2 regions of the Blastococcus sp. SYSU DS0552 genome follow, and region 1 is predicted to be linked to the other one. Evidence: predicted binding sites of a transcription regulator. Region 1 holds the regulator's gene; the other holds the start of a gene.

What was found. The regulator LexA, encoded in region 1, represses DNA repair genes until DNA is damaged. The targets are predictions, from matches to a motif close to TCGAACANNTGTTCGA.
Region 2: the regulator LexA is predicted to act here: its motif matches at 2,305-2,320, upstream of ACI8AG_RS12120 (DUF6504 family protein).

Annotation. Positions count from the first base shown of each region.
Region 1 covers NZ_JBJHAB010000006.1:46,891-53,981, reverse strand. Annotated here, with positions in the region: gene ACI8AG_RS07695 (hypothetical protein) at 39-791, opposite strand; gene ACI8AG_RS07690 (LysM peptidoglycan-binding domain-containing protein) at 917-1,213, opposite strand; gene lexA (transcriptional repressor LexA) at 1,635-2,402, shown strand; gene ACI8AG_RS07680 (enoyl-CoA hydratase/isomerase family protein) at 2,470-3,258, opposite strand; gene ACI8AG_RS07675 (ABC transporter permease) at 3,255-5,081, opposite strand; gene ACI8AG_RS07670 (ABC transporter substrate-binding protein) at 5,128-6,219, opposite strand; gene ACI8AG_RS07665 (ABC transporter ATP-binding protein) at 6,288-7,091, opposite strand, start outside.
Region 2 covers NZ_JBJHAB010000010.1:71,544-78,634, forward strand. Annotated here, with positions in the region: gene ACI8AG_RS12105 (phytoene desaturase family protein) at 1-1,036, opposite strand, end outside; gene ACI8AG_RS12110 (GNAT family N-acetyltransferase) at 1,033-1,626, opposite strand; gene ACI8AG_RS12115 (YbaK/EbsC family protein) at 1,623-2,171, opposite strand; gene ACI8AG_RS12120 (DUF6504 family protein) at 2,407-2,730, shown strand; gene ACI8AG_RS12125 (SAV_6107 family HEPN domain-containing protein) at 2,730-3,239, shown strand; gene ACI8AG_RS12130 (DNA polymerase III subunit alpha) at 3,236-7,015, shown strand; gene ACI8AG_RS12135 (hypothetical protein) at 7,044-7,091, opposite strand, start outside.

The sequences.
Region 1 (7,091 bases):
CCCGCGGGGTCGACGCGGCGAGGGCCGCCGAACGACGATCAGACGCTGACCGCGCCGCCCACCCGGGGCCGCCGCGAGTGCGGGATCTGGTCACTCAGCCGCATCGGGCGGGTCAGGAGATCCTGGTCGAGGTCGGCCGGCGGGGTCCAGCCGCTCGCCGTGGAGCGGGTCTCGACCGTGCTCGCGGAGCGGGCCGCGGGCACCGACCAGCCACCGCCCCGCGGTCGGTCCTCGCGGGTCGGGGACTGCGCGTCCGGCGCGCTCTCGACGACGGCCGGGAAGAGGTCGGTGTCGGCGGCGCGGTGCCGGCCCACGACCGGGCTGAGCTCGGTGGCCGGAGCGCGGTGCCGGCCCGGGGGCGGCACCGGCACCGAGGACGCCGGCGCGGCCTGCACGGCGTCGCTCTCCGGCGCGCGCCGGCGACCGCCCGGCCGCTGGGCACCGGTTCGCGGCTCGCAGCGGTCGCGCAGCAGCGGCAGGCTGGCGGTCGCCTCGACATCGGTCGACGGACCGTCACGCAGCGATGCCGCTGACGGGGAGGCGGGCATCGCCTGCGTCACCGGCGGCACCTCGACGGCCGGCGACTCCGGAAGCCGCACATCCCCCAGGTCGATCCAGAGCGCCTGCTCTTCGCCTCCGGCGACGACCCGCACCCACATCTGGCACGCGCCGGAGTCGTCGTGTCGCCACCCCAACAGCTCCCCCGCACACCAGGCACCCGCCTGGTGGACCTCGACGGCCTGGGGACGAGTGGTGAACACGGCGGCGCGGTTCTCCATGACGCTGGACACGGACGTACCGTAGGTGGCCGACCAGCACGCACGGTGAACGTGCCTGTACTGAGGGTTGACGAAGTCGGCGAGCCGCGTTGTGAACACCTTGCCCTGGCGCGCAGACACCGAGCCCTACGGGGCCGTCAGGGCAGGACGAGGACCTGACCAGGCGAGATGGCCGCGGAGCCGAGCCCGTTCAGCCGCTGGATGTCGACGACGACGTCGCGGACATCGCGCCCGTCGGCGACCGCGCCGGCGATGGACCAGAGCGTGTCACCCGGCTCGACGATCACCTTGGTCGTCCCCATGAGCTCCAATCCGCCACCCGCATCCCCGAGGACGGCGCTGCCGAGGACGATCACGCCCGCGGCGAGGATGAGGGTGAGGACCGCGAGCACGCGACGCCCGCGCGACGTCAACCGGAGCGGCGGCTGCTCCACCCGCTCCCGACGCCCCCGGCCGGGCGATCGCCCCACCGTCGCCCGCGGGCCGCTCGTCCTCCCGCGAGCCGGCGCGGGCAGAGGTTCGGGCATCTCCGCGTAGGAGCGAGGCGGCGGGAGCACCCGGAGATGCCGGGCGGGTGGCGGACCGGCGCGCCGCTCCCCCGGGTCGACCGGCACCTGGCCGCGGACCCGCAGTGCCGTGCTGCTCGTCATGTGTTCAGCCCTCCTGGCCGGCACCCGCCGGACCCGAACGTGTGTTCGATTCGAACGCCTGTCCGATGTCTACCGGACGGGACCGACACTTGGGGAGCGACACGAGAAAGTTTCGAACACGTGTTTGAAGTGACCGCCGATCGGCGCTACCGTTCCTCCGACGACGAGGGTCGAGAGCTGCGCGGGCAGCCGGCGAGGAGGAGACGTGGCGGACTCGAGCAGGACGTCCGGCAACCGGGGCGGCACCGCGGGCGTGGCCCCGGGGACGGCGGACGGTTCGGCGTCGGTACGGGCCTTTCCCGACCGCGCGGCCGATGGGGACGGGCTCACCCAGCGGCAGCGGCGGGTGCTCGAGGTGATCCGCGACTCCATCGACCGGCGCGGCTACCCGCCGTCGGTGCGTGAGATCGGCGAGGCCGTCGGGCTGTCCTCGGCATCCTCGGTCGCGCACCAGCTCTCGGTGCTGCAGAAGAAGGGCTGGCTCCGGCGCGACCCGAACCGCCCGCGCGCCCTGGACGTGCGACTGCCCGGGGATGCCGGCCGGGCCACCGCCGCACCAGTCGAACCCCCCGTGGTCGGCGACGGCGTGCAGGCCGCCGCGCCCGCCTATGTCCCGCTCGTGGGCCGGATCGCCGCCGGTGGCCCGGTGCTCGCCGAGCAGGCGGTGGAGGACGTCTTCCCGCTGCCGCGCGAGCTGGTCGGCGAGGGAACCGTCTTCATGCTCAAGGTGGCCGGCGACTCGATGGTCGAGGCCGCCATCTGTGACGGCGACTGGGTCGTCGTCCGCCAGCAGCCGACCGCCGAGAACGGCGAGATCGTGGCGGCGATGATCGACGGCGAGGCGACGGTGAAGACCTACAAGCGCCGGGACGGTCACGTGTGGCTGCTGCCGCACAACCCGGCCTACGAGCCGATCCCCGGCGACGAGGCGACGATCCTCGGGCGGGTGGTGTCGGTCCTGCGTCGGGTCTGACGCCGAAGGCCTCCGACGGTGCCTCCCCAGTGGAGGCACCGTCGGAGGCCGTCCGCACCCGATGTCGTCACCGACGCCGGTAGTCACCGTCCCGCTTCTCGAAGAACGCCTGGAGCGCCTCCTGGTGGTCCTCGGTGCGGAACATCTCCAGGAAGCGCTTGGTCTGGAGCGCCTGCCCCTGCGCGAAGTCCATCTCGAAGGCGCCCGTCACCGCCTCCTTCGTCACCTCGACCGACAGCGGGGCGCGGGTAGCGATTCGCTGGGCCTTGGCCAGCGCGGCGGGCATGAGATCTGCCGGGTCGTGGACCTCGGTCACCAGCCCCCAGTTCAATGCCTGCTGCGCGGTGTACCGGGCACCGGTCAGCAGGATCTCCTTGGCCGGCCCCAATCCGATCACGCGAGGCAGGCGCCAGAAGCTGACGATGAGGCCCACGTTGACGCCGGCGGCCACGAAGAACGCCTCCGTCGAGGCGATGCGGATGTCGCAGCACAGCGAGAACTCCAGCCCGCCGCCGATCGTGGCCCCGTTGATGGCCGCGATCACGGGGGCACGGAAGTTCTGCACCCCGTTGAGGACCCGGCCGAACTCGGCGAGATAGTCGGTCAGCTGCTCGTCGCTCATGGACTGGTCCTCGCCCAGGTGCGCACCTGCGGTGAAGGCCCGCCCCTCACCGGTGATCACCAGGCACCGGACGTTCTCGTCGGCGTCCAGAATGTCGAGCGCTCGCATGAACGAACGCCGGCTCTCCCAGCTGAACGTGTTGGACGGAGGACTGTCCAACGTGAGGACGGCGATGTGCGGGGTCTCGTATCGCAGGTGGACGCCGCTGCCGACGTCTGTCGTGGTCTCGGTCATGCTGCTTCCTCCGGTGGTGTGTTGAGTGCGACGGACGGGGCCCGGCGGGACCGCCGGGTGGACTGGCCGGGGCGGCGGTCGAGCAGCCGCATGGCGAACACGGTCACTACGATGTTGATGAGCAGGACCACCACGGAGAGCGCCCCGACCCGCTGGTAGAGCGATTCGCTGGCCAGGCTGTAGAGCACCGTGGACACGGTGGGATTCGCGCCGGTGTAGAGGAACACCGACATCTCCAGCTCCCGGAAGAGCAGGACGAAGTTGAGCATGCCCGCGGCGAGCAGCGACGGGCGCAGCAGCGGCACCGTGATCCGTCGCCACGTACGCGCCCAGGACGCACCGAGGCTCCGGGATGCCTCTTCCACCTCCGCGCCGATCTGTCCCATCCCGGCGTGGACGTAGGCGAAGGTCAGCGGCAGCGCGCTCCCCGCATAGGCGATCAGCAGGATGGTCAGCGTCCCGCCGAGCCCGAACGGCTGCCCGGCGTAGGCGATGATCAGGCCGACGCCGAGCACCGCGCCGGGGAAGGCCAGCGGCGCGGCCATGGCTCCCACGATGACGGCGTTGCTCCGCGCCTTGGTGCGGTGCACCAGCCACGAGGCCAGCAACGCGACGGCAAGAGCCAGCACCGTGGCTCCGAGCGCCAGAACGAAGCTGTTGCCCATCGCGGCCGCGATCAGCGGCCGGCCGAAGACCTCCTCGTAGTTCCCCGTGAGGGTGAAGTTGTCCCAGCCCAGAGGCCGGCCGAGCGCCTTGCGGAACGAGGTCACCAGGAGGACACCGAACGGCAGCACGAGGCTCAGGACCACGACGAGCGAGCAGAACCCCACGGCGAGGAAGCGGGCACCCCCCAGGTGCGTCACGTCCTGCCGCCCCGGCTTGCCACCGATGACGGTGAACTTCTTCCCGCCGACCAGCTTTCGCTGCAGGATCAACAGCACGGCGATGATCACCAGGATCGGCACGGATATGACCGCGGCCGCCTCGATACGCGGCGGGAACTGCATCAGGCTGAGCAGGACCGTGGGGATGGTCTGGAAGCCGGTCGGAGCACCGAGGATGGCGACCGGCCCGAAGATCACCGCGGCGCTGACGAACACCAAGATCGATCCGGCGATCAGCGACGGCAGGATCACGGGGAACGTGACGGTGCGCAGCACCCGGGCACGAGAAGCACCCAGGCTCGCTGCGGCCTGCTCCAGGGCCGGGTCGATGCCCTCCAGCGCCGCGGACACCGGCAGGAACACCAGGGGGTAGAGGAACAGCGAGAGGACGAAGATGATCCCCCACGGTGTGAAGATGTCGAACGGTGCTTCCTCGAGGCTGAAGGCGGACATCAACGCCGTGTTCAGCATCCCGTTGCGCGGCCCCAGCAGCAGGATCCATCCCAGCGCCGCGATGAAGCTCGGAGCCGCGAAGGTGAGGACCGCGCTGCCACGGAAGAACCGGCGGAACGGCATGTCGGTGCGCACGGCCAACCAGGCCACCGGCAGGCCGAGCAGCAAGCTGCCGATCACCGTGCCCACCGCGATCCACAGCGAGTTGAGGACCCCTTCCATCAGCCGTGGCTCGCTGCTCAGGAGGCCGTAGTTGTCCAAGGTCAGGCCACCGTCGTCGGCGACGAAGCTCTGCCCGAACACCTGCGCTACGGGGTAGCCCACCAGCGCGAGGATGGCCGCGACCCAGACGAGCCGCATCACCCGCTCGAACCCGGTGCCCTTCCGGCGGCTCGGGCCCCGAGCGGCCGGCGGGCCGCTCGCCGACCCCTCCCCCGCCGTGTCGGTGGTCGACACGGCGGGGGACGTCGAACTGGTCAGCGCCACAGCTGGTTCTCCTCAGTCGGGTCGCGTGCGATCAGGGCACCGGCCCTCATCGGCCGAACAGGGAGGCGAAGCGGGCAACCACCTCGTCCCCGCGAGAGGCGATCTCCTCGAGGTCGGCCGGCAGAAGGGTGGCGTCGGACAGGTCAGCGCCCTCGGCGGGCTGAGGCCCGTCCTGCAGAACGCTGCGGCCGCCGAGCTCGGTCAGTGCGGTCTGGAAGTCCTCGCTGAGGTGGTACTGCACGAGGAGCTTGGCCGCGTTCGGGTGAGGAGCCTCGGCCAGCATCGCCAGTTCACTCGTGAACGTGGGCACGCCGTCCTCCATGAAGGCGATCGCCAGCGGCTCACCCTCGGCGGCGGTGCTGATGACCGCGGACTCGATCGCCGGGATGCCGAGGTCGGCCTCGCCGGTCAGCACCAGCTGCGCCAGGGCCAGGCTGCTGTCGGTCACGATCACGTCCCGCTGGGCGAGCTGCTCCAGCCAGCCTTCTCCGAGCTCCCCGGAGAGAGTGGTGTAGTACGACAGCGCGGTGCCGGACGCGCCTGGGTCGGCGCTGACAATGGTTCCGTAGTCCCCGTTCGCCAGCTCCTCCCAGGTAGTGGGCAGGTCGGCAGGGTCGGTGTTGGCGGAGTTGTACATCAGCCCGAGAGGCACCAGGCTGTAGGGCACCTGCGGGTCGTCCGGGTTGTCCAGCCCATCGATGAGCTCGTCCGCATTGGGCACCTCCGCGTCGGCGATGACGCCGTCCTCCGCCCACTGCATCATCGTCTCCGGATCGGTCAGGCTCACGACGTCCGCATTCAGCGAACCGCTGGCGAGCTCTGCCTCCACCGAGTTGGCGACCGCGCCGGAGTCCTCGCGCGTGAAGGTCAGTTGGATGCCGAAGAGTTCCTGCATCCGCTCCTGGAGGAGTTCGACGCCCGGCCGGGTGTGGCCACCGCCGTAGAGCACCACACCACCCTCTTCCTGCGCCGCGGTGATCAGCTCCTGGCTGATGCCCTCGATCTCCGCAGCCGCGGAGTCGCCGCCCGAGCCGGACGTGCCCTCCGATCCGTTGCCGCAGGCCGCTACCAGGAGGACGGCCGCCGGAACTGCGAGACAGGTGGTCAGACGACGGCGGGGCGAGCGGGATGCGAACACGGTGCCTTCTTCCGGTGGGAGGTGGAACGGGTGGTCGGTGGGAACGGCGATTGCGTGGACGGATGCGGTCATGCCGCGGACCGGCCGGCCGCCACAGCGCCGGCATCCGTGGCCGACGAGGCGTGGTGGGACCCGCCGTCCGGTGCGTCGTCGAGCAGTGCCACGGCGGAGTCCTCGATCCCCATGGCGACGTCCTGGCCGACCTCGAAGCGCCCGGAACCAGGCCCGGTCGCCTTCACCGGCGCGGCGTGGCCGGGCACCTGGAGCGTGTAGGCCACGTGGTCACCGAAGAAGAGGGCCTCCACGACGCGGGCCGTCCCGGAGCGCCCCTCGCCCGCCTGGAGCCGGATGTCCACCGGCCGTACCGAGACGGCGACCTCCGCACCCTCCTGCAACGCGAGATGGGCGGGCCGATGCGCGATCACCGTCCCGCCGGTAGGCAGCCGCAGCGGCACAGTGTCCACCCCAGGGGCTGCGCCCACGGTGGCGGTCAGCACGTTGGTGGCGCCCAGTGCCCGGGCGACGAAGCTGTTCCGCGGACGGCTGTAAACCTCTTCGGGCGGCCCGCTCTGCACGATGCGACCCGAATGCATGACGACCAGCCGATCGGCCAGGGACAACGCCTCGGCCTGGTCGTGGGTGACGTACACCATTGTCACGCCCAGGGAGCGCTGGATGCGCTTGATCTCCGCACGCATCTCCTCGCGCAGCCGGGTGTCCAGGTTGGACAGCGGCTCGTCCAGCAGGAGGAGCGCGGGTTCGTTGACCAGGGCCCGCGCGAGAGCGACCCGCTGCTGCTGGCCGCCGGACAACTGGTGGGCGTAGCGGTCACCCATCCCGTCCAGGTGCACCATGGCCAGGGCTTCGTCCAC
Region 2 (7,091 bases), on a different contig from region 1:
GGGCGTCGGTCAGGGCACGGACCACCAGGCCGAAGCCGTTGCCGACCGGTGGGGCGGCGTCGGCCAGGACCGGCGGGGCCGCGTCGCCGGCCAGCTCCCGGGTGACGCCGATGTGGCAGGCGGCCACCACCGCCGGTGCCCGGACCACCCGGCCGGCGCGGGTCTCGACGCCGGCGACCCGGCCGTCCTCCACGAGCAGCCGCGCGGCGCCGTCGCCGAGCACGACCCGGCCGCCGTCGGACTCCAGCCGCCGGCGCAGCGCCTGGGTCAGCCCGCCGGAGCCGCCCACGGGGTGCCCGGGTGGGACGTCGTGCAGCAGCGCCACCCAGCCGACCATCGCCGCGGTGCCGGGCTCGGACATCGGTGGGCCCGACTGGGCGCCGAACCACGCCAGCGCCGCCTTGAGCCGCTCGCTGCCGAACCACTTGTCCAGCAGGGCGTCGCCGGAGCCGAGGAAGTCGACCGCCAGCTCACCGCCCGGGGTGCGCGGCCGTCCCTCGGTGGGCGCACCCAGCGGCCAGAACGACCGCACCAGGCCACCGGCCGACGGTGCGCGGCCGAAGGAGGCGACCACGGCCCGGCTGCGGGGACCCCAGACCTCGACGAACCGGCGGTAGGCCGCGGCGTCGGCCGGTCCGCAGGCGGCCGCGATCGAGGCGCAGGTGGCGTCGAGGTCCACGGCGAAGACCAGCGGCCGGCCGGCCGGCCCGGGATCGCCGGGCGAGGGGGCCGGCGCGAAGCCCCACGGGTCGCAGTCGACGTAGCGCAGCCCGTGGGCGGCGAGGTCGAGCTCCTCGACGATGCCGCTGTGCCGGACGATGACGTGCGCGCTGGACCCGCGGTCCACGCGGACCCCGGGCCAGCGCTCCACGGTGGAGACCGCCCCGCCGAGGACGTCGTCGGACTCGACGACCTCCACGGACAGGCCCTCCCGGGCGAGGTAGCAGGCGGCCACGAGGCCGTTGTGGCCGGAGCCGACGACGACGACGTCCACGGGTGCGACGTCCACGGGTGCGGCGGGTTCGGGGGCGGTCACGACCGGGAGTTCGTCGCGGAGGGGTCGCGCGGATGCAGCGGCAGCCGTGCGCCCAGGATCGCGAAGGGGCGGGAGTCGCCGGGGAAGTGGTAGCCGCGGGCCAGGTCGACGAACCCGTCGGCGCGGTACAGCCGGAACGCCTTGGTGTCGGCGTCCGGTGTGGAGAGCAGGGCGACCGGGTGCGGCAGGCCCTCGACCAGCGCGTGCAGCAGCCGCCGGCCCAGCCCCTGGCTCTGCGCGTCGGGGTGGACGTGCAGCTCGCAGACCTCGAAGGCGCCGGGCAGCCACTTCTTCGCCGTGCGGCGGTCCAGCGCCGCGCGCACCTGGTCGTGCCACCACTGCCCGGGGGCGATGAGGTAGCCGTACCCGAAGCCGACCAGCCGCTCGCCCTCCGGGGTCTGCGCGAAGGCCCCGACGGCGCGGAAGCCGGGCCGTTCGGTGTGCTGGATCGCGTAGCCGTACCGGCCGGCGACGATGCCGGAGTCGTAGCCCATGGCCAGCCCGTAGATGGCCAGCACCTCGTGCATGTGCTCCCGCATCCAGGGGACGGGGAGCTCGAGGATCCGGGTGGCCGGGCGGGTGCCCGTCACGGCGCGACCCCGGTGGCGTCCGACAGGTCGCCGCCGCCGACCGTCGTGGCGGTCCCGTCGAGCGGACCGCCGCCCACCTCGGCCGCGGTGCCGGCGGTGATGCGGAGCAGCTCGTCGTAGCTGGTCGGGAAGACCGCCGTCGGGTGCCCCGCCGCGGCCCACAGCCGGTCGTACCGGGCGAGCTCCACGTCGACGAGGGTGCCGAGGGGGGCCGGATGCCCCACCGGGGCCACCCCGCCGATGGGCTGGCCGGTGTGCTCGCGGACGACGTCCGCGGGGGCGGGCGCCAGGGAGCCGACGCCGAGCAGCGCCGCGACCTGGACGACGTCGACGCGGTGCGCGCCGCTGGTGAGGACGAGCAGCGGCGCGCCGTCGGCGAGGAAGAGCAGGCTGTTGACGATCGCACCGACCGGCACGCCCAGCGCGGCGGCGGCTGCGGCCGCGGTGCGGACCTCGGCGGGGAGGACTCTCACCTCACCCTCGGCGCCGGCCGCGGCGAGGGCCCGGGCGACGGCGGCCACCCGGGGGTGCGGGGGTGGGCTCATGCACTGATCCTGCCACCGCCCGGAAAGAGGCGCGCCCGGTGTGTCCCGTCCGGCGGGGGGTGCGGGCGCGGTCGACGGACACGCCGTGGCCCGGCTTGACGAGGGGTGGGCGCTCGGGTCTACTGGACGTCGTTCGAACCTGTGTTCGAACGACGTCCGGCCCGTCCTTCCCGGCTCTCTTCCCCGCCGGTGGGGTGGCGGGCGTGCGCGCGGGGTGAGGCGTGGGGAGGCTGTCATGAGCCGGGTGCTCGGTGAGGTCGTCGGTCGGGCCGGCGAAGAGGTGCAGGTCGAGCGCGGCCCGCTGGGGCCGGTGCAGTTCTGGCGCGGGCAGTCCCGGTACGTCGTGGGCGAGCTGCTCGACTCCTGGCTGGAGACCGCGCCGTGGTGGCTGCGGGACGCGGAGGCGGGCGGTGCGTCCGACGACCTGGTGGCGCCCCGTGAGGTCTGGCGGGTGGAGGCGGTGCGGGCCGGGCGGTCCCGGATGAGCTTCGCCGGCGTCTACGACCTGACGTGGGACGCCGCCGGCAACCGCTGGTGGCTCGTCCGGGTGCACGACTGATGGGCGCCGCACGAGCCGTGCCGGCCGGCCAGCTGCCGCTGCCGCCCGCGTTGCCCGCCGCGGCCGCCGGGCTGCTCCGCCAGGCGCACCGCGGCCTGGCCGAGGCGGCCGCGGCCACCGATCCGCGGGAGCGGTACGCCACCGCGCACCTGGCGGCGCTCCGGGCCGCCGCCGCGGTGCTGGCCGCCCGCACCCGTCCCGAGGGCGGCCGCCGGCGGCCGCGCAGCGCCTGGGTCCTGCTGGGGCAGGTCGCCCCCGAACTGGGGGAGTGGGCCACCTTCTTCGCCGCCGGTGCGGCCAAACGCGCCGCGGCGGAGGCGGGGTTGTCCCGGGCGGTCACCGAGCGGGAGGCCGACGACCTGGTCCGTGACGTGCGGGGCTTCCTCGCCGTGGTCGAGGCCGGGCTCGGGGTCGACGCACCGCCCGAGCCGCCCCGCTACCCGAGGCCGCACGTGGTCGGCGGGGCGCCGTCCCGGTCGGGGTCCCGGTCCACCGGGTCCCGGACGTGAGTGACCCCTTCGTCCACCTGCACGTCGCCTCCGGCTACTCCATGCGGTACGGGGCCAACCACCCCGCCGATCTGGTGGCCCGGGCCGCCGAGCACGGCATGCCGGCGCTGGCCCTGACCGACCGGGACGGGCTCTACGGCGCGGTGAAGTTCGCGCTGGCCTGCCGGTCGGCCGGGGTGCGGCCGATCTTCGGGGTCGACCTGGCGGTGGCGCCGGCGCTGGGTACCAGCGTGCCGCCGGCGCTCGCGCACGTGCTGGGGGAGGAGCCCTCCGCGGCCCGGTCCCCGCGGTCGCGGGCCGCGGCGCCCCCGCGCCGGACCCCGGCCCGGGGCGGGGTGAACGTCGACCCGCGGCTGCCCCGGGTCACCTTCCTCGCGCGGAACGGGGCCGGCTGGCGGTCGCTGTGCCGGCTGACCAGCGCCACCCACCTGCGCGGCACCCGCGGCGAGCCGGTGAGCTCGCTGGCGATCGCCGCCGAGCACGCCTCCGGGCTGGTCCCCCTGCTCGGTCCCGACTCCCCGGTGGGCCGGGCGCTGCTGGCGGGTCGGGCCGACCTGGCCGGCCAGCAGCTGGACGCCTGGCGGGCGGTCTTCGGGCCGGGGCTGGCGCTGGAGGTGGTGCACCACCGGGGCCGGGGTGACCGGCAGCGCGCCCAGGCGCTGCTCCGGTTCGCCGCCGAGCAGCAGGTGCCGGTGGTCCTGAGCAACGCGGTCCGGTACGTCGACGCCCTCGACGCCCCGACCGCCGACGTGCTGGACGCCGCCCGGCGGCTGGTCCCGCTCGGCGCCCGGCACGTCGACCGCACCACGGCCGAGGGCTACCTGAAGTCGGGCAAGGAGATGGCCGAGGTCGCCGAGGACCTGACCGGCCCCGACCGGGACGCCGCCCTGCGGCTGCTCGAGCGCACCGCCCGGCTGGCCGAGCAGTGCGCCGTGGACCCCGCGGGCGACCTGGGCATCGGCAGCGTGCGGTACCCCGAGCTGGACGTCGTCACCACGCCGGCGGAGCGGGGGATGGGCCCGGCGCAGGTGCTGCGCGCCCGGTGCGAGGCGGGGCTCGGGCGGCGGGGCGTGGTGCCCACGACCCGGGTGCGGCAGCGGCTGGAGGAGGAGCTCGGGGTCATCGACTCCCTCGGCTACCCGTCCTACTTCCTCACCGTCGCGGACGTGGTCGACCTCATCAAGAGCTTGAGGGTTCGCGCGGCGGCTCGCGGCTCGGGCGCCGGCAGCCTGGTCACCTACCTGCTGGGCATCTCCGACGTCGACCCGCTGCGCTACGGGCTGCTGATGGAGCGGTTCCTCTCGCCGCTGCGCCACCAGCTGCCCGACATCGACATCGACGTGGAGTCCGCGCGCCGGATGGAGGTCTACGACGCGGTGATCGACCGCTTCGGCGCCGACCGGGTCAGCTGCATCTCGATGATGGACACCTACCGGGTGCGCCACGCGATCCGCGACGTCGGGGCCGCGCTGGGCCTGCCGCAGGCGGAGGTCGACGCCGTCGCCAAGGCGTTCCCGCACATCCGGGCCAATCAGGTGCACGCCGCGCTGCGCGACCTCCCCGAGCTGCGGGCCAGCCGGTACGGCTCGCGCCGCGCCGGCGGCACCGGCGACCTCGACCTGCTGTTCGACCTCGTGTCCCGGCTCGACGGGCTGCCCCGGCACATCGCCCTGCACCCGTGCGGGGTGCTGCTCTCCGACGCCACGCTGCTGGACCGCACCCCGGTGGAGAGCAGCTACCTCGGCTACCCGATGAGCCAGTTCGACAAGGACGACGTCGAGGAGCTGGGGCTGCTCAAGCTGGACCTGCTCGGCATCCGGATGCAGTCGGCGATCGCGCACGCCCTCGACGAGATCGAGCGGGTCGACGAGGAGGCGGTCGACATCGACGCCGTCCCGCGGGACGACCCGACGACCTTCGAGCTGATCCGCAGCACCCGCACGCTCGGCATGTTCCAGATCGAGTCGCCGGGGCAGCGCGAGCTGGTCGGCAAGTTCGGGCCGCGGACGTTCGAGGACATCATCATCGACATCTCGCTGTTCCGGCCCGGGCCGGTGAAGAGCGACATGGTCACCCCCTTCCTCATGGCCCGGAACGGCTGGCGCGAGGTGGAGTACCCCCATCCGGACCTGGAGTTCGCGCTCGCCGAGACCGCCGGGGTGGTCGTCTTCCACGAGCAGGTGCTGCAGGTGGTGGCCCGGATGGCCGGCTGCACGCTGGCCGAGGCCGACGAGGTGCGCCGCGCCCTGGGGGAGAAGGACGCCCACCCGGAGGTGCGGGCGTGGTTCGTGCCGCGGGCGCTGGCTGCCGGCTACCCGGTGGAGGTGGCCGAGCGGGTGTGGGAGGTGCTGGCGTCCTTCGGGTCGTTCGGTTTCTGCAAGGCCCACGCCGCGGCGTTCGCGCTCCCCACCTACCAGTCGGCCTGGCTGAAGACCCACCACCCGGCGGCCTTCCTGGCCGGGGTCCTCACCCACGACCCCGGCATGTACCCGAAGCGGCTGATCCTCGACGACGCCCGCAACTTCGGCATCCGGGTGCTCGGCCTGGACGTCAACGCCTCGGCCGGCAGCTACCGCGTCGAACGGCTGGCCGCCGACGACGACGTGGACGACGACGCGACGAGCCCTGACCGTGAGGTGGAGGCTGAGAGTTCGGGCTGGCAGCGTCCGGAGTGGATGCCCGCGGCGATGCCCGACCCGACGCGGTACGGCATCCGGCTGTCGCTGGCCGACGTGAAGGGCATCTCCGACGACGAGGTGGCGCGGGTCGTCGCCGGCCAGCCCTATCGGTCACTGACGGATTTCTGGGCGCGGGCGTCGGTGTCCCGCCCGGTGGTCGAGCGGCTGGTGCTGGCCGGTGGTTTCGACTCGCTCTACGGCTTCGGCATGCGGGACCGGGAGGCCGGCCGGCCGACCCGCCGGCGCCGGCAGGTGACCCGGCGCGACCTGCTGCTGCAGATCAGCGAGCTCGACCGGTGGAGCCGCAGCGGCGCGCGGGCGACGTCCGACGGGCAGCTGAGCCTGGACCTCATGGGGCTGGAGCTGTCCGAAGAGTCCGCCGGGGAGCCGGCCGGCCCGGAGTGGGCAGAGAGCAGCGGATTGCCCGAGTTCACCGACGCCGAGCTGGTGCGGGCAGAGCTGGAGGTGCTCGGGCTGGACGCCAGCCGGCACGTGATCGACTTCTACCGGCCGTTCCTGTCGGCGCTCGGCGCGGTGCCGGCCGGTGAGCTCCTCGGCTGCCGCAGCGGCGCGGAGGTGCTGGTGGCCGGCGTCAAGGTGGCCACCCAGACCCCGCCGATCCGGTCCGGGCGCCGGGTGGTGTTCGTGACCCTCGACGACGGCACCGGCTGCACCGACTCGACCTTCTTCGAGGACGCGCAGGGCCCCTACGCCGCGACGGTCTTCCACTCGTGGCTGCTGGTCATCCGCGGGGTGCTGCGCCGGACGGGGCCGCGCGGGGTGTCGCTGCGGGCCACCGGGGCGTGGGAGCTCCCGGCGCTGCACGAGGCTTGGGAGGCCGGCGGGCTCGAGTCGGTCGCCGAGCTGATGGCGGCTCCGGGGGAGTACACCGAGCAGGCGATCGCGGGGGCCGCGGCCTCGCACGGCTCCCGGCCGGTGGTCGTGCGGCCGGTCCTGGTCCACCCGACCGGGTTTCGGATGTCGCCCTACGCCGACATCAAGCCCGCCGGCGACGAGACCAAGGGCGCTGCCCGGCGGGCCGCGGCCGCGCCGCCCCGCAAGCTCTGGCACTCCAGCCCGGGCAGCTCCGGTCACTGAGGTGGGCTCCCGACCGCACGCTCGCCCGTCAGTGCTCGGCGCGCTCGGGCAGCGCGCGCAGAGCGAGCGCCTGCGC